4 regions of the Sinorhizobium sp. CCBAU 05631 genome follow, and region 1 is predicted to be linked to each of the others. Evidence: riboswitches for the same ligand, from Rfam matches in the RefSeq annotation. Region 1 holds a riboswitch; each other region holds the start of a gene.
What was found. A riboswitch is a leader RNA that binds a small molecule or an ion and turns the genes downstream of it on or off. The one in region 1 is predicted to bind cobalamin.
Positions count from the first base shown of each region.

Region 2: another riboswitch for cobalamin. It lies ahead of SS05631_RS02710 (aromatic ring-hydroxylating dioxygenase subunit alpha); the one in region 1 lies ahead of cobU (bifunctional adenosylcobinamide kinase/adenosylcobinamide-phosphate guanylyltransferase).
Region 3: another riboswitch for cobalamin. It lies ahead of bluB (5,6-dimethylbenzimidazole synthase); the one in region 1 lies ahead of cobU (bifunctional adenosylcobinamide kinase/adenosylcobinamide-phosphate guanylyltransferase).
Region 4: another riboswitch for cobalamin. It lies ahead of SS05631_RS31435 (ABC transporter substrate-binding protein); the one in region 1 lies ahead of cobU (bifunctional adenosylcobinamide kinase/adenosylcobinamide-phosphate guanylyltransferase).

Region 1 covers NZ_CP023063.1:1,880,869-1,885,406, forward strand. Annotated here, with positions in the region: gene cobN (cobaltochelatase subunit CobN) at 1-905, opposite strand, end outside; gene cobW (cobalamin biosynthesis protein CobW) at 1,131-2,195, opposite strand; gene cobU (bifunctional adenosylcobinamide kinase/adenosylcobinamide-phosphate guanylyltransferase) at 2,199-2,726, opposite strand; cobalamin riboswitch at 2,859-3,254, opposite strand; gene SS05631_RS09315 (FecR domain-containing protein) at 3,490-4,467, shown strand; gene SS05631_RS09320 (adenylate/guanylate cyclase domain-containing protein) at 4,520-4,538, opposite strand, start outside.
Region 2 covers NZ_CP023063.1:575,927-580,464, forward strand. Annotated here, with positions in the region: gene SS05631_RS02700 (L-threonylcarbamoyladenylate synthase) at 1-971, opposite strand, end outside; gene SS05631_RS02705 (DUF6656 family protein) at 1,051-1,653, opposite strand; cobalamin riboswitch at 1,949-2,151, shown strand; gene SS05631_RS02710 (aromatic ring-hydroxylating dioxygenase subunit alpha) at 2,254-3,498, shown strand; gene SS05631_RS02715 (hybrid-cluster NAD(P)-dependent oxidoreductase) at 3,495-4,538, shown strand, end outside.
Region 3 covers NZ_CP023063.1:1,749,152-1,753,689, forward strand. Annotated here, with positions in the region: gene SS05631_RS08655 (DUF2865 domain-containing protein) at 9-1,157, shown strand; gene bluB (5,6-dimethylbenzimidazole synthase) at 1,111-1,872, opposite strand; cobalamin riboswitch at 1,916-2,128, opposite strand; gene SS05631_RS08665 (TolB family protein) at 2,171-2,995, opposite strand; gene SS05631_RS08670 (NAD+ synthase) at 2,999-4,538, opposite strand, start outside.
Region 4 covers NZ_CP023064.1:55,599-60,136, forward strand. Annotated here, with positions in the region: gene SS05631_RS19710 (MBL fold metallo-hydrolase) at 1-519, opposite strand, end outside; gene SS05631_RS31115 (hypothetical protein) at 794-931, shown strand; gene SS05631_RS19715 (hypothetical protein) at 1,048-1,302, opposite strand; cobalamin riboswitch at 1,453-1,685, shown strand; partial or broken gene SS05631_RS31435 (ABC transporter substrate-binding protein) at 1,952-2,902, shown strand; gene SS05631_RS19725 (iron ABC transporter permease) at 2,899-3,927, shown strand; gene SS05631_RS19730 (ABC transporter ATP-binding protein) at 3,924-4,538, shown strand, end outside.

The DNA.
Region 1 (4,538 bases):
TGCAGCACCGGCGCGCCGGTGGATTCCAGCACCGTCGGCTGCCGGTCGGCGCCGGGCGCCGAGACGGCAAAGCCGGTGGCATTCATCACCACGTCCGGCGCCGCCTCGGCATAGATCGCTTCGAGAGTACCGACCGACACCTGATCCTTGAGGCTCGACACAAAGACCGGAAGCGGGCGCATGCCCTCCTCGGTCAGCGCCTCGATCAGGGCCTCGACCGGCTTGGTCTCGCCGCTCTGCACGAGGGCACGGTAGAAGCAGATGGCAACTGTGGGACGAGTTTCCTTCTTCCCTTCGGAAGTCTGCGCTCCCCCGACATCGCCGGCGATACGCACCCACTCGTCAACCCCGATCACGCCCCTGCCCGGCCACCAGATGCCGGCTTTCAGCAGCGGCCGCGCCGGTTGCGGCTTTTCGGCGCCATCGATCAGCGCCTCGGCATAGTCGAGGAACAGGCCGGCATTGTCCGCGCCGCCTTCGTTGAAATAGGCCCAGAGACGCTCACGGTCTTCCGCGGCAACGGTCGAGAAAGGCTCGAGGCCCGGGTCCGGCTTGTCGTCCCCCGGCAGCACCGCAATCTTGAACTTGCCCGCCACCGCCGCGGCATAGAGCGCCTCCAGCACGTAGCGAAAATAGCTGGCGCCGCCGAGCGGCCGGACGACGATCAGCTTCGCATGTCGCGCCGTACGTTCGACATAGGTGTCGACCGACATCGGATGCATGAGGTTCATGAGGCTGGCGATACGCAGGCTCTTCCCGCTCGCGCGCCGGCGATGCGCCGCGGCAATCGACGCAAGCTCCGTATCGGCCGCCGACAGGAACAGGATATCGGCCGGGCTTTGCCCGAGATCGATCGCTTCGTTGCCGTCGGCGATCGTGCCTTTCTGGGCTAGGAGGAGATGCATTGTTGCTTCCCGCTGGGCTCGTGAAGAGACCCCTCCCCAGCCCCTCCCCACAATGGGGAGGGGTTAGGTCGTGCCACACGCACTCTTTCCCCGAGTATCAGCCGTTCGTGCCATAACGCCGCCCCCCTTTGGGAACGAAAGCATCGCCGCAAATGCCAGCCGAGCCCCTCTCCCTTGTGGGGAGGGGCTGGGGAGGGGTTCTTCTCACACGCGCTCAAAACAACCTCACGCCAGCGCCGAAATCGCCGCGCGCACGGCCGCCTCATCCATGTCGTGCAGGCCGATGACGACGAGGCGCGTGCCGCGCGTCTCGCCGGGTGCCCAGGCACGGTCGTAATATTGATCGACCCGGCTGCCGACCGCCTGGATCAACAGACGCATTGGCTTGCCGGGTACGTCGGCAAAGCCCTTGAGGCGCAATACGTCGTGCTCGGCGATAACGGCCTTGAGCCGGTCGATGAAGGCCGCCGGTTCGGCGATCGGGCCAAGTTCGACGACGAAGCTGTCGAATTCGTCGTGATCATGTTCCTCGCCGGCCTCATGCTCCATCTCGTGATGCGATTTGCGGTCGACGATCTCGTCTTCCGTGCCGACGCCAAGCCCGAGCAGGATCGCGGCGGCCACCTCGCCGTTCTTGGCCTCGATCATCGCCGGCTTGCGGCTGATGCGCGAGGCGACTTCGTCGCGCACGGACTTGAGGCCCGCAGCATCGATGAGATCGGTCTTGTTCAGAACGATGAGGTCGGCGGCGGTGAGTTGGTCCTCGAAGAGCTCTTCCAGCGGGCTCTCATGATCAAGGTTGTCGTCATTGACGCGCAGCGCATCGACCTTGTCGTGATCGTCGGCAAAACGGCCGGCGGCAACGGCGGCGCTGTCGACGACGGTCACGACGCCATCGACCGTCACTTCGCTGCGGATGTCGGGCCAGTTGAAAGCGGCGACCAGCGGTTGCGGCAGCGCAAGGCCGGAGGTCTCGATGACAATATGATCCGGGCGGTTCTCTCGCTCGAGCAGCTTGGTCATGGTCGGAATGAAGTCGTCGGCGACGGTGCAGCAGATGCAGCCATTGGTGAGCTCGATGATGTCCTCTTCCGAGCAGGCTTCAGCGCCGCAGCCCTTCAACACGTCGCCGTCGACGCCGAGATCGCCGAACTCGTTGATGATCAATGCGATCCGCTTGCCCTCGGCGTTCTGCAGCAGGTTGCGGATCATCGTCGTCTTGCCGGCGCCGAGGAAGCCGGTGATGACCGTGGCGGGGATCTTGCCCGATTGGGCCTTTGCAAGTGTCATGAATCAACCCTTCATTTTCAGCGGCAACCCGGCCGCGACGAAATAGACTTCGGCGGATTTCTCCGCGACGATTTGATGGAGGCGGCCGGCATGGTCGCGGAAGTCTCGCGCCATGCGGTTCTCCGGCACGATGCCGAGACCGACCTCATTGGAGACGATGATGACGCGCGCCTGCATGGCAGGCAGCAAGCCGGCAAGTGCCGCAAACTCGGCCGGCATGTCGCGCTCTTCCATCATCAGGTTCGTCACCCACAGCGTGAGGCAGTCGACAAGAATTACGCGCTCCGGTGCATCCAGTCGACGAAGCAGGCCGGAGAGATCGAGCGGTTCCTCGTGCGTTGCCCAGCCCTTGCCCTGCCGCGCGCCTTGGTGGCGGGCGATACGATCGCGCATTTCCTCGTCATAGGCGCGGCCGGTCGCAACATAGTGCATCCCGAGCCCCGACGCTTCGGCGAGCTTCTCCGCGAAACTGGATTTCCCGGAGCGCGCGCCGCCGAGCACGAAGACCGGACCGGCATTGGAGAATGTCATCCGACCAGATCCCATGCGAGGAAACTGGTGGGGACAAAGCAACGATAGCAAGCGGACGCGTGACGGGCACGCGCAGAAGACGATAAATAAGCCACGACAACCTCCGTGCTGGCATTGGGGAGGACTCCCCCGGGCGATGCCCTGATGGACGGCAGGTCTCCTGGCTCTCGGCGTCACGGGCAAGCGCTGCGCACGCGGTGCCCAGCGCTATTGGGCCCGAACGGGTCCGCCTTGCCTTCCCGGCGTCTGCTGGCTCGTGAAGGCGGACGATTCGTAGAAAGAGAGGCGTCCAGCCCGGCTGCTCACGATGCCACGCCAGTGGCTTTTCCGGCGTGCCTCCAATTCCGCGACAACTGCCCCATGCAGTTTCACCGGAAGAGGTGCGGCATGCCCGATGGCGAACCCTGACCGTTCTACAGTCGCGGGGTCGGCTGCGATAAGGGCGCCCGGTGTGGGTCCGCCCGTCGCATTCCCATTTACTCTCCCGCGCCGCTTCGGTGCGGGGGAACCATCCAATGCGTTAATTATGAAGCGGATGCGGCAAAGTCAATCGACGGTCTGCGACGCGAGGTCGGCAAGTTGCGGCAGCGCGAGGCGCGTCGCCAACTCGGCGCCTTTCTCCTAATCCGAACGGGTAGGCAGACGCCCGTCCCAAGCGCGTGATAAAACGGGCATTCGAACCCGAGGCGGCTCCGATGCTTCGCCACGGTGTTCGATTATGTCCACGGCACTGAATTTGTCAGTTCAGCCTGGAGGGGGTGCGATGGCATATCTGCGTCGTGCCGCATTTGTCGCGCTGAGTGTCGCGCTTTACGGCTCCATGCCAAGCAAGGCCGCCGAACCGATTGGTCAGGCGATCCGGATCAAGACTGAGGTCAGCGGAGCGAGCGGACCACTGGTCGTCACGGACCCGGTGCATCGCGACGAGCGGATTCGGACATCCAGATCCGGCCTTGGCCAGTTCGTCTTCCGAGATGGAAGCAAGCTTGCCGTCGGTGCCGGCTCGTCGGTCGTCATCGACAAATTCGTCTTCGACGACTCGAGATCGGTGCAGAAGCTGACCGTCGCGGCGGCGAAGGGAACGTTTCGCTGGATCAGCGGCAACTCGGGGCACTCGGCCTACCAGATCCTGACACCGGCCGGAACCATCGGCGTTCGAGGCACGGTCTTCGACTTTTACGTCGGCGGAGACGGCACGACGGCAGTGGTGCTCCTGAGCGGCGCTGCCGAATTTTGCGGCCGAGGCGGCTGTCAACAGCTGACGCGGCGCTGCGACTGCGTGGTCGCCCGTCCCAATGGCGATATGACCGATACGCGACGGGTCGACCGAAGCATCCTCAGGACACTCGGCAACCAGCAGGCCTTGCCATTCCTCTCCGGCAGGCAGCAGCTGTCGCCCGGATGGAGCGGCACCGGCTGCGGCCTTTCAGCTGAGATCCAGATCCGTCCAGATCGGGTCCGGCCGCTCGTCGCACCGCCACCCGAACCGGCTCCGCCTGTCGAGACGCCGCCCCAACCCAAGCCACCCAAACCCGACAAGCCTCACAAACCCGACAAGCCTCACAAACCCGACAAGCCTCACAAACCGGACAAGCCCCAAAAACCAGAAAAGCCGGGCAAGCCGGACAAACACGACAAGAGCTGGCACGATAAACCGAACAAGTTCGACAGGTCGGACAGGCCGCGCAACCGTGATTACTCGCACGACCGGAGCAGGGTCCGTTCGTTCGGGCGACGGTGACTGTAATTGAAGTGCCGAAAAGCGGCGCCTTTTGCATCAGTCGGCGAAGCACCTATTCGCCAGCCGCATCC
Region 2 (4,538 bases), 1.3 Mb from region 1:
ATCCTCGGGGCGGCGGCCCGTTCGAGCCGGTCGATGATCGCTTCGCCAAGGCCTTCGCCCGGGATCGGCCCGAAAGCGATGGTTCGAGCGCCGCTCGCATCTGCCTTTTTCATATAGTCGAAAAGATTGGCGGCCGCTTCCCTGAGATTGCCCGTTGGGCTGAGGTCGAGGACGATCGCCGCGCTGCCTTCGCCAGGCAGCGCCTTGCCGCCGAAGCGGATCAGCGCCTCTCCCGTGTGGACGTCCGTCGCATTGAGCCGCACCGCGGCACCCGGCGCATAATGCGAGGCGAGCATGCCGGGAGCTTCGATCGTCGCGCCGGCCGCTTCCGGCCGCTCAACGGGAAGGCCGGCGAGCGCCTCGATCTCGGCCGCATCGAGACCCCCCGGCCGAAGCAGCCGCAGCCGGCCGTCTTCGACCTTGATGATCGTCGATTCGAGGCCGATTTCCGCCGGGCCGGCATCGAGGATCAGCTTCAGCTTCGCACCGAGATCCGCCTCCACATGGGCCGCGCTGGTCGGACTGATCTTGCCCGACGTATTGGCGCTCGGCGCCGCCAGCGGGCGCCCAAAATGTGAGATCACCCGCCGGGAAAAACCTTCAGGCATGCGGATCCCGAGCCTGTCGAGGCCGGCTGAGGCAAGCGCGTGCACGGTGCTTTCGGGTCGCTGAGTGAGAATCAGCGTCAGCGGCCCCGGCCAGAAGGCTTCCGCGAGGCGTCGGGAGATGGGGTCGAATATCACATGCGCTTCGGCCATTCCCATGTCCGAGACGTGGCAGATCAGCGGATTGAAACGCGGCCGGCCCTTCATCTCGTAGATGCGGCTGATCGCATCGGCACTCGTTGCGTCTGCTGCAAGGCCGTAGACGGTTTCCGTCGGGATCGCCACGGGCTCACCTTCGGAAAGCACCGCGCAGGCCGTTTCGATCGCCCGATCCGGTTCGCTGCACGTATCGATGATTTCGGCCATGGCGGTTCTGGTCCTTTCCGTCGCTTCCTTAACGGAGGAGGAGGGAAAACAGAACGATTTTCTTTGTCGATGACCGGCGTCAGAGGCTGCGAATGATCCGCCGCAGCGCTTCGTCGCGTGCGCCGAGCATCAGGACGTTCTTGAGCGCCACCTTCGGGTCCTGCGTCCGGAAGATCAGGCCGTTGCCCCGAACATTTCGATCGAGGACCATCCGCCCCTCTTCGGTGCCGGGTTGAATGGCCACGGCGAAATACATGCGCGAGTAGCTTGTCTGTATGCGTTCGAAGAAGTGCGCCTCGTCGCCGAGGTCGGAGAAGAAGTTGGCAAAGTAGAACGCCCAGGTGACGTCTCGCGATCGAGCGAGATGAGTCCGCGCCGCGGTGACATGGCAATAGCCGAGGTGGGGACTGTCGGCGAGGGTCCTGTGGAAGATCATCTTCGGGAACTGGATCGAGGCATGAAAGCCGTTGATCCGCCCGTGTGTCGTCTCTCCCGCCGCCTGTAATCTCTGTCCGGTTCTCTCTGCCACTTCCTCATGCGTCATGTAGCGGCGCTGTTCGGGCAACCACGGCCGGCGCCGGTCGATTCGGCCCGTGCGCAGGAACTCTGTATGGCCGCCCGCCGGTTTCGGCGCCGGCGCCTGCGCTTTGCCTGAGGCGTCGTAGTATCTGATTTTTGCCATCGACCTCTGCGTCACCTGTCGCTGAACGGACTGAACCGTCAGCGAACGCTAAATCACTATGGTTAATAGAGTATTTCGGGCGCCCGCGCATCGCTTAATGTCGCAAAATGGCCCGTGATCTTCGCGGCCTGGATGCCGCTGCGAAAAAACGCGCCATTTGCCGAAAAATGTATCTATCGCATTGTTTATTATAGAAGATGTCGCAGGACTTCCAACGCGCCCGCATCGAAAATCCTTGTCGTCTTTCTGGAATGGAATGTCGCGCACCGGCAATTGCCGAGCCTATCTGGCCGCTTAGATTCGAATTGCTCAAGGTGCCGCTTCTTCGCAGGGAGGGGCGGAGAATTGGGAAGCCGGTCAAATCCCGGCGCTGCCCCCGCAACGGTGGTGGAGTGAACCCCCGGCATAAGGCCACTGGACAATCGTCCGGGAAGGCGCCGGGCAGGGCCCTCGGGCCGCTCCAGAGCCCGGAAACCAGCCTTGAGGAAAACGACCGTAACTGGTTGCGGCGGGCAGCCGGATCGGAGCCAAGGCGCACGACATCTCTCCGGCGCGGTTCCCGTCTTGCCTGCCCGAAACAGGGCTAACGAGGACATGGGCATGGACATCCAGAACGAAATGCTGCGCAAGCTGAAGACCCGCCGCGAGGGCTACAGCCTCGATCGGGCCTTCTACATCGACCCGGACTATTACCGTCAGGACCTGGAGAATATCTGGTACAAAGACTGGCTATTCGTCGGCCACGACTGCGAAATCCCGCGTCCCGGCAATTACTTCACGCTGCAGGTCGGCGACTATCCGATCGTCATCGTGCGCGATCGCCAGGGGGCGGTCCGAGCGCTGCACAATTCCTGCCGCCACCGCGGCTCGCGCGTTTGCACCCAGCACAAGGGATCCTCGGCCAAGCTCGTTTGTCCCTATCACCAGTGGACCTACGAACTCGATGGCAGGCTGCTCTTCGCCCGGCAGATGCCGGAGGATTTCGATCCGGCCCAGCACAGCCTGAAGCCGGTCAATTGCGAAACGGTCGGCGGCTATATCTTCATCAGCCTTGCCGAGCGGCCCATGGATTTCCAGCCCTTCCGCGACACGGTTGCAGCCTATCTCGCGCCGCATCGCCTCGGCGAAACCAAGGTCGCCTATGAAAGCACCATCGTCGAGAAGGGCAATTGGAAGCTCGTCTGGGAGAACAACCGCGAGTGCTACCATTGCGCCGCCAACCATCCGGAACTCTGCCGGACCTATCCCGAGGCTCCGACTGTGACGGGCGTCCAGGGCGCCATGGACGATCCGGAAATCGGTGCCCATTGGGAGAGATGCGAGGCGGCGGGGCTGCCGAGCGCCTTCAAGATCGGGCCGACCGGCCAGTTCCGCATGACGAGGATGCCGCTGATCAACGGGGCGGAGAGCTATACGATGTCCGGCGAGAAGGCGGTCCGCAAGCAGCTTTCCGGCGACATAAGCGCGAACCGCATCGGCACGCTGCTGCTCTTCCATTACCCGACGACGTGGAACCACATCCTCGGCGACCATGCGATCACCTTCCGCGTGCTGCCGCTCGGGCCGGAACTGACGCAGGTCACGACGAAATGGCTCGTCAGCAAGGATGCGGTCGAAGGGGTCGACTATACCCTCGAAGACCTCACCCATGTCTGGACCGAGACCAACGACCAGGACCGGCAGATCGTCGAGGAAAACGCCTTCGGCATCCGCTCGCCGGCCTATGAGCCGGGTCCCTATTCGGCCGAACACGAGGGCGGGGTCATGCAGTTCGTCGACTGGTATTCGCGCTTCATGCAGGATCGCCTGCAGGGCAGCGCCGCTCCTCTGTCGCGGGTGGCATGACGATGGAAATGGCACGCTCCTTTCACCACTTCGACGAACTGCAGCCCTGGAAAGATCGCCAGTTCCTGCTCGAATGCATCTCCGCGGTCGGCGAGACCGCGGACGTGATGACCTTCACCTTCCGGTCCGACAGGCCGGCCTGGTTCCGCTACCTGCCCGGGCAGTTCGTGACGCTGGAACTCCCCGTCGGCGAGGAACCGGTGATGCGCACCTATACGCTATCGTCCTCGCCGTCCCGCCCGCTTTCCGTTGCGGTCACGGCCAAGGCGCAGTCGAACAGCATCGGCACGCGCTGGATGTTCGACAATCTCAGGCCTGGCATGACGTTGAAGGCGCTGGGGCCGCTCGGCGATTTCAGCTTCGTGCGCCATCCGGGCGAAAAATATCTGTTCGTCTCGGCCGGCTCCGGCATCACGCCGATGATGTCGATGACGCGCTGGATGGCGGATTGCGCGCCGGACACGGATGTGACCTTCATTTCCTGTGCCCGGCAGCCGGAGGATCTGCTGTTCAAGCCGGAGCTGGAGATCCTCGCCCGCCAGATGCCGCGTCTCAATCTCGGCTTCCTGGTGGAAGGACACGAAGCGCGTCACGGCTGGCACGGCCTGCGCGGCCGTATCGATGCGACGAAGCTGCCGCTGCTTGCACCGGACTTTCTGGAGCGAACGGTCTTCTGTTGCGGCCCCGAACCCTTCATGCGCGGGGTTCGGGAGATGCTGGAGGGGGCCGGTTTCTATATGGCCCGCTACCACCAGGAAAGCTTCCAGCCGGCGGCGGCGCCGGCGGCAGAGGAACTCGCCATCCGCGCCGCCTCGGCGGCCGGCGCTCAAGGCGAGGCGGGCCGGGTAACCTTCACCATGAGCGGCAAGGAAGTCTCGACCGTCCCCGGCCAGACGATCCTGCAGACAGCACGCGCCAACGGGGTCAGGATCGGTGCGGCCTGCGAGGGCGGCATCTGCGGCACGTGCCGCGTCTTGAAGATCGCCGGCGAAGTCGAGATGAACCACAATGGCGGTATTCTCGATGACGAAGTCGACGAG
Region 3 (4,538 bases), 130 kb from region 1:
GGAGCGAAATGCAGGAAAGACGAGTGTCAGTGTCCCGATCCACTGCGTCCTTGAGGATGATGCGCCTTGCGGCCGCTCTGCTGCCCCTCGCCTTGGCTATGCCTGGGCAGGCATCGGCCACCGACGTCTGCGCGCGCCTCAGCGCCCGCCTCGCAGAGCTGCCGGCGGCGTTCACGACAAACGCCAATCTGCGCGATTTCACCGGCGCGGTTTCGCGACAGAACATCGAACTTCGCCGCGCCAGGAACGAAAGGCGGCGCATGGAATGCAGCGACGAGTCCGTCGTCTACATCGAAAGCGAAAATGCGGCTGCCTGTGCCGAGCTTGACGATGCGATTGCGCGCATGGAGGACAATCTCCACACGCTCAAGGCCCAACGCCGGCACCTGATTTCGAAGGGCAATGAGGACATGCGCCGGCGGATCCTCGCCGCCATGGAATTGAACGACTGCTCGGGGGACGCCGCTCCGAACTGGGACGAGACGGTTCCGGATGAATACGGCACCGAAGAGGCGCGCGCTCATCGCAACATCCTCGAAAGCTTCCCGCCGGACGGCGAGGACTATCCGTTGCTGTTCGATGGTCCGACCGACGATTTCACATTCATGGAGAACGGCGCGGCAGGCGGCTTCAGGACCATGTGCGTGCGGACCTGCGACGGAGCATTTTTCCCGATTTCGTCGAACGCCACGCCGGCCGACTTCGGACGCGACGCCGAGCTTTGCCGGGCACGATGCCCCGGCGCCGATACGGAACTCTATTATCACGTCCTCGCCACCGAGGAGAGCGAGCAGATGGTTTCGGCGTCCACGGGAAGGCCGTACAGGGAACTCCCCAACGCCTTCGCCTATCGTGTGCGCGACGTCGGTTCTCCCGGCATCTGCGGCTGCCAGATTCCGAAGATCACGACGGATCAGAACAAAAGCACCCCCTCGGGAACCAAGCTTTCGGTGGTCAGCCCTTCCGTCGTGACGATCGAGGGGCCGTCTGCACCAGCCTTCGGACCAGCGGGGGCAAAGCCCGTGGAAGAGCGCCCCTATGATCCGAAGAGCAGCAAGGTCCGCGTTGTCGGTCCTGCCTTCCTGCCACAGGAAGAGAGCGCGATCGATCTCAAGAACCCTCGGGGATCGCGTTACCAGCCGCTGCAGAACGAGTGACACCTTCCCTTTGGGCGGTCGTTACGAGGCTGTCGCGGACGCCCCATCCTTCGTCGAAAACGAGGTCCTCGAGCGGCAAGCGTTGCCGCCAGCCCTTCACCGCCAATTCCGGCTGCTGGTAGAGGCGATCGACATAGCCAAGGCACAGCCAGGCGACGATTTCGATGTGCTCCGGAATTCCGAGGATATCTTTGACCTCGTTCTCGTGGAAAATGCTGACCCAACCGACGCCGACGCCTTCGGACCGCGCCGCGAGCCAAAGATTCTGCACCGCGCAAACCGTCGAATACACGTCCATTTGCGAATTGTGCGTGCGGCCGAGCACGACGGCGCCGCCGCGGGTCCGGTCGCAGGTCACGCAAATGCCGAGCGGCGCCTTGCGTATGCCCTCGAGCTTGAGTGACCGGTATTTCGCCTGCGCCTCGCCCGAAAACATTCCGGCTGCCTCCTCATTGGCGCGCTGGAATGCCTGCCAGACCCTCTCCCGCGTCTCGATTCGCCGTACGAGCACGAAGTTCCACGGCTGCATGAAGCCGACGGACGGGGCACGATGCGCCGCTTCGAGCAGGCGGGCGATCAGCGGTTCGGGCAGCGGTTCGGGCAGGAACTCGTCGCGCACGTCGCGGCGCGTCTCGATGGCACGATAGACGGCGGCGCGCTCGTCCGGCGAAAAGGCACCGGCCGCCGCAAGGCAGCCGTTCGGGTCAGGCAGCATCGTTCGATCCCCAACAATGCGCAACCTCCCGCCGTCCGCGCGGGGCCGGTCTATCTCGCCAGGCCGGTCTTCTGACTTCGGGTCACTCGGCTGCGCCACCTTCCCAGATCGCATCAGGAACCAGTGGCAAAGCTCTGAAAATGCTCAGAACTCTTTTGGCGCAGACGTCACCGTTACAGCGTTGGGCACGTGCCGGAATTCTACCGGCTTCCCGATTCTCCCGCAGCAAGCGGGCACCTGACGGCCGCATATGGGCACAGCCGCCGGCGAAACGCAAGGCGGGGGCGCCGCGCCCTGCTCAAGCCGGCCGATAACGCACGAAGGCGAAGGCATCGCCGTTGGGCGACCAGTTCGGAACGTTCATCGTCCCCTGCCCGCCGAAGAGTTCGAAGAGGACACGCGCATTGCTGCCTTCCGGATCCATCAGCCGAAGCCGCACATCGAGATCGCGCGGATGGTCGAAGACCTCGCCGTCATAGGACAGCACCAGCAGATGCCTGCCGTCCGGCGACGGGTGCGGGAACCAGTCACCATAAGGGCTGTCGGTGATGCGCTGGACATCGCTGCCGTCCGGCCTCACCCGCCAGATCTGCATGCGGCCGGTGCGGCTCGAATTGAAATAGATCCACGCACCGTCCGGCGACCAGTCCGGGCCGTCGTTGCGGCCCTCGCCATGCGTCAGGCGCCGCTCCTCTCCGCCATCGACCGAAATCGTGTAGATGTCGAAGATCTGGTCGCGGATCCCGCAATAGGTCAAGGTTTTCCCATCCGGGGACCAGCCGTGCCAATAGGACGGCAGGTTGCGCGTCACCAGAAGCGGCGTGCCGCCCTCGGCCGGCAGCAGATAGATCGCCGACTTGCCGAATTCGGTCTTGTCGCTGATCGCCAGCGTTTTCCCGTCCGGCGAAATGCCGTGATCGTTGTTGCATTGCCCGGCAACGCCCGTGTCGATTTCCACGGGCTCGGAACCGTCAAAGGCAAGCCGATAGAGCCTGCCGTCGCCGTTGATGATCAGGGATTTGCCGTCCGGCGACCAGTTCGGCGCCTCGACCAGCCGCTCCGTCTGCCAGACGACTTGCGTCTCGCCGGTGGCAATATCGAAAATCTCCACCGAACTGCGCATGATCTACCCTCGGTCGCGGAAACGGTTGGTGATCGGATAGCGCCGGTCCCGGCCGAAATTCTTCTTGGTGATCTTGACCCCGGGAGCCGACTGCCGCCGCTTGTATTCGGCGATGTAGAGCAGGTGTTCGATCCGATGCACCGTGGCCTCGTCATGCCCGCGGGCGACGATTTCCTCGGTACTCAGTTCCTTCTCCACCAGGCACTCGAGAATGTCGTCGAGGACCGGATAGGGCGGCAGCGAGTCCTGGTCGGTCTGGTTGGGCCGCAGTTCGGCCGAGGGCGCCTTGTCGATGATGTTCAGCGGGATGACCTCGCCGGAGGGGCCGAGTGCTCCGGGCGGCACAGCGCCATTGCGCCAGCGCGACAGTGCATAGACCTGCATCTTGTAAAGGTCCTTGATCGGGTTAAAGCCGCCGTTCATGTCGCCGTAGAGCGTCGCGTAGCCGACCGACATTTCCGATTTGTTGCCGGTGGTCACCACCATCGAGCCGAACTTGTTGGAGATCGCCATCAGGATCGTGCCGCGCGTGCGGCTCTGCAGGTTCTCCTCGGTGATCCCGGATTCGGTCCCCTCGAACGTGTCGGCGAGAGCATTGAGAAAGCCTTCGACGGGCTCCTCGATCGCAACGACGTCATAATGGCAGCCGAGCGCCTTGGCACAGGCCTCGGCGTCCTTCAGCGATTCCCGCGACGTATAGCGATAGGGCAGCATGATCGTGCGAACCCGCTCCTCGCCGAGCGCGTCCACGGCGAGCGCCGCGCAGATCGCCGAGTCGATGCCGCCCGACAGGCCGAGGACGACGTTCTTGAAGCCGTTCTTGTTGACGTAGTCGCGCAGCCCCAACATGCAGGCGCGATAGTCTGCCTCCTCGCATTCCGGCAGGCGAGACCGGAGTCCGTTGTGTGAGACCCAGCCGTCGTCACCCCTCGTCCATTCGGAGATCGCGAGCGCCTCCTCGAACTGGCTCATCTGGAAGGCGAGCGAGCGATCGGCATTGAAGCCGAAGCTCGCGCCGTCGAAGACCAGTTCGTCCTGCCCGCCGAGCTGATTGGCATAGATCATCGGCAAGCCGGTCTCTATCACCTGCTTCAGCACGATCTGGTGACGGACATCAACTTTACCGCGGTAGTAGGGCGATCCGTTCGGAGAAAGCAGGATTTCGGCGCCGCTTTCCTCGAGCGTCTCGCAGACGCCGAGCTCTCCCCAAATGTCTTCGCAGATCGGAACCCCGATGCGAATGCCGCGGAAATTCACCGGACCGGGCATCTCGCCTTGATCGAACACCCGCTTTTCGTCGAACTCGCCGTAATTCGGCAGATCCACCTTGTCACGGACGGCGATGATCTTGCCCCCGTCCAGGACGGCCACCGAATTGTGCCGCTGCGCGGAGGCTTGACGGGGGAAGCCGATGATCACTCCCGGCCCTCCATCCGCCGTCTCTGCGGCGAGGTTCTCGACGGCGCGCAGGCACGCCTTCAGGAAGGCCGGTTTCAGCACCAGGTCTTCAGGCGGATAGCCGGAAATGAAAAGCTCGGTGAAC
Region 4 (4,538 bases), on a different replicon from region 1:
CGGCAACCAGAGGATGGTCCCGTCGGCGCTGTGGATGTCGAAATGGTGGAGCTCGACCCGGCGACTTCCGACCTCAAGGTCCAGCCTCGTTTCAAAGAGACGATTGGGCATGACGAGCGGGCTGATGGGCGGGACGCGTGTGGCGAGTTGATCGCGATTGGCATGAAGCAGATGGGCGGTCAGCTTCAGCGCGATGATTTCGCAATCGGCAAAGACCGCATTGCCGGCGACATGGTCATTGTGCCAATGGCTGAGGACGACCCGGATGGTCCTTGCGCCGAGCCCCTCGAGATGGCGCCTGATGGCTTGCGCATGGGCAAGCGAGATATGCGTGTCGTAGACGATCGCCTCGCCTGCATTAAAGACCGCATAGGAGGCGACCCCCAAGCCGTAGGCACCGTCATCGAGCCAATTCGGCTCCGCGCCATGAAGTCTCCGCCCCTCGATGCGGCCGTCGTAGTAGGCAAAGACGCCGTGATGCGGTTCAAGGATTCTCAGTGTCGAGGTCATGTCTGGCATGCGAGGCTCTCGAGCAAATTGGCTTCAATCTCTGCCGCGGCGGTCGGCGGCTCGGCAGCGCAGAACTATCACATCCTGACCGCCGCTCACATCGGTTTGCGCATGATTTGGCTCTAGCCCTGCGTGGCCGGAATTAGGAAACTCGCGATTCGTTGTGGTGCCATAAATCATTGAAAGGTTGTATTTTTGTCAATTCATTAACAAATCCCTACATTCCTGCGTCTTTCGGGATCGGCCGGCTGTTGTCGGCAGGCGAACCGCAGCCAGCAGGAGTTTGCGATGGCTGGAAGAGGGCCGGGCGAGGGGACTGCTCGACATCGGCGAGCCGCTGCCCACCGCGCGCATCCTCATGGACCTGATCTTCGGCGCCGCGGCGCTCGAGACCGGCCAGGGACCCGAATGGCCGGGCTGACCGGAATGGCCGGGCTGACCGGACAGGCCGGGCTTCATGCGCAGCTGCATCCGCCTGATCGTCAACGGCATTGCGCAGGGGCCCGCGCAAGGCGATTGATCGTCTTCTGCGGATCGTCAGGTCATCCTGCGAACCACCCAGAGAGACCGGCCCGCATGGGCTATACCCGAGACGAGCCGCAGGCGAGGGTCGTCCTTGAGCCGCTCGGCCTCGGCCGCATCGAGAAGCAGCGCCTGCCGATCGGTCTCGTTAGCGTTCGGCGTAATCCAGCAGCGCCGTTCCTCGCAGCAGAGGCCTGCTTCCGGATGCTCCTGCAGGTATTCGATCGCGTATCCGGCCTCGACTTTTTGCAGTTCCGCGTCGATCGACATCGTCCTTCCTCCCGACCTGAAATCGCTCGGGATTATACCTGATTGTGGCGGCCCAGGGAGCGGCGGCCTCGGCATCGGGGTCCGCACTGTGTGGAGGCATCGCCGAAATGTTGGTAGGCAGCACTGGCCTTGACCAGTCATGATCAACGAATTAAGGAAGCCAGCGACGGTTCCCCCACGATGAAGCGAAGGGGATTAATAGGGAACACGGTGCGGACGACCCAACAGGGACCAAGACCGTGGCTGCCCCCGCAACTGTAAGCGGATTGCCGCCCATCCTCGTGACGCGAGAAGCGTCATGCCACTGCGAAATTGTCGCGGGAAGGCAGGTGGACGGCAGATATCCGCAAGCCAGGAGACCTGCCGTCATGCGTTCACTCCAATCACGGGCGGGGATGCCCGGAACAGGACACAGCATGACCTCTCCTTGCGCCGACCCGCGCCTTGCCTCTGGTCTTTCCCGTTCCGCGACGCCGCCGAACTGTCGGCAGGCGGGCTGACTCCGTCCGTTCGCGCCGCGACCGGCCGCATCCTTTCGGCCGTTTCATCGAATCCGGGAAATAGACTTATGAAAATCCTGTTTGCGAAATCGAAACACGGCATCCTGTGCGCAGCCGCCGGTCTTATGGCTATCGGCATGGAGGCGAAAGCCGCCGAAACCAGCTATCCGCTGATGCTCACCAATTGCGGCCGTCAGGTCACCTTTCAGAAGGCTCCCGAACGGGCCGTCTCGATCGGCCAGAGCAGCACCGAAATCCTTTACCTGCTCGGCCTCCAGGATCGGATGGTCGGCACCGCCGTTTGGATCGGGCCGGTCATCAAGGGCTACGAGGAGGTGAATGCCAAGGTCGAACGGCTCGCCGACAACGATCCGAGCTTCGAAAGCGTCGTCGCCAAGAAGCCGGATCTCGTGACCGCTCAGTTCCAGTGGCATGTCGGCCCGGAGGGCATCGTCGCCAAGCCGGAGCAGTTCGAGGAGCTCGGAATACCGGTCTATACGTCGCCGGCCGATTGCGTTGGCAAGGACAATACCGGCGGCGGCGACGGCGTTCGCCATTCGGTGTTCACGATGGACCTGATCTATCAGGAAATCACCGAACTCGCGCAGATCTTCAACGTCCAGGAGCGCGGCGAGACGCTGGTTGCCGAACTGAAGACGCGTGAGGAAGCGGCGAAGAAGAAGATCGCTTCGGCGGACGGCAAGCTTTCCGCAGTGTTCTGGTTCTCGAGCGCCGAGCTCGACATCGATCCCTATGTCGCCGGCAAGAACGGCGCGCCGGGTTACATCATGCGCTCGCTCGGCATCAGGAATGTCATCGACAGCGAAGAGGAATGGCCGACGGTGGGGTGGGAAACCATCGCCAAGTCCGGCCCGACGCTGATCGTCGCGGGCAGGATGGAGCGCCGTCGTTTCCCCGCCGACGACGTCGCCGTCAAGCACAAGTTCCTCGAGTCCGATCCGGTCACGAGCCTGATGCCTGCGGTGAAGGACGGCCATGTGGTCGAGATGGACGCCCAGGCGATGAACCCGACGATCCGGACCATCGAGGGCATCGAGGTGCTTGCCGATGCCGTCGAGAAATCCGGCCTGAACAAGTGATCGGCAGCGCACCATCCCTGTCCCGGACGAGCGCCAGCCTGCTGGCGCTCGTCGTGCTGTTCGTCGCGCTCTGGCTGGGTGCGGCGATCGGCGAGACGGCCATACCCATGAGCGTGGTGGCCAAGACGGTCGCCAACCGCCTGTGGGATGCCGGCTACGGCGTCGATGCGCTCGACGAGGGCATCATCTGGAATTACCGGGTGAGCCGCGCCATCGCTGCTGCCAGCTGCGGTGCGGCGCTGGCGCTTTCCGGCGTCGTGCTGCAATCGCTGCTGCGCAATCCGCTGGCCGACCCCTATATCCTCGGCATCTCCGCGGGCGCATCGACGGGCGCGGTCGGCGTCGCCGTTCTCGGCATCGGCGCCGGGCTTTTGACGCTGCCGGCCGGCGCCTTCGCCGGGGCGCTGCTGGCCTTCGGGCTCGTCAGCCTGCTGGCGATGCGGGCGGGCAGGGGCCATGGCGCGATCATTCTGGCCGGCGTCGCCGGCTCGCAGCTCTTCAACGCGCTCACTTCCTTGATCGTCACCAAGGCGGCGAATGCGGAACAGGCGCGGGCAATCATGTTCTGGCTGCTCGGCAATCTCTCCGGCGTCCGCTGGCCGGATGTCTGGCTCGCAGTGCCTGTTGCCCTGGTCGGCCTCATTGTCTGTCTCTGGCATGCCCGCGCCCTCGACGCATTCACCTTCGGCTCCGAATCCGCCGCCTCGCTCGGCATCCCGGTGCGCCGGGTCTATGCCGTGCTGATCGGCGTATCGGCGATGATGACGGCGACCATGGTCAGCATGGTCGGGTCGATCGGCTTCGTCGGCCTCGTCATCCCGCATGTCGCCCGTATGCTCGTCGGCGTCCGGCACGGATTGCTGCTGCCGGTCTCTGCCTTGGTGGGAGCGGTGTTCATGATCGCCGCCGACATCGTGTCGCGCATCATCATTCCGGGGCAGGTGCTGCCGATCGGCGTCGTCACCGCGCTGGTCGGCGCGCCCGCCTTCGCCGCCATTCTCAGCCAGCGCAGGACGGTTCGATGACGCTTTCGGCTTGCAGTGTCTCATGGTCGGCCGGCGGGGTCTCGATCCTCGAGGGCGTCTCGCTCGACGTCGCCGCCGGTGAGTTTCTCGGCATCGTCGGTCCGAACGGTTCCGGCAAGACCAGCCTGATGTCGCTGCTTGCCGGCCTGCGGCGGCCGCGGTCCGGTCACGTTCTGCTCGACGGAGAGAGCGTCGACAGGCTGAGCCGGAAGCAGATCGCCAAGCGCATCGCGCTGGTCGAGCAGCAGGCCGAAACCGGCGAGCGCATCTCGGCGCGCCAGGCGGTGGAACTCGGCCGCACGCCGCATCTCGGGCCGCTCACGCCGTGGTCGGCCCTGGATGAGGCCATCGTCGACGAGGCAATCCACCATGTCGGCATGGCGCAGCTCGCCGCGCGGATGTGGCACACGCTGTCGGGCGGCGAGCGGCAGCGCCTGCACATCGCCCGGGCGCTGGCACAGCAGCCGCAAATCCTCCTCCTCGACGAGCCGACCAACCATCTCGACGTCGGCCATCAGATCGGTCTCCTGCACCTGGTGCGCCAGCAGCAGCTGACGGCGGTCGCGGCACTGCACGATCTCAACCATGCCGCCACGTTCTGCGACCGGATC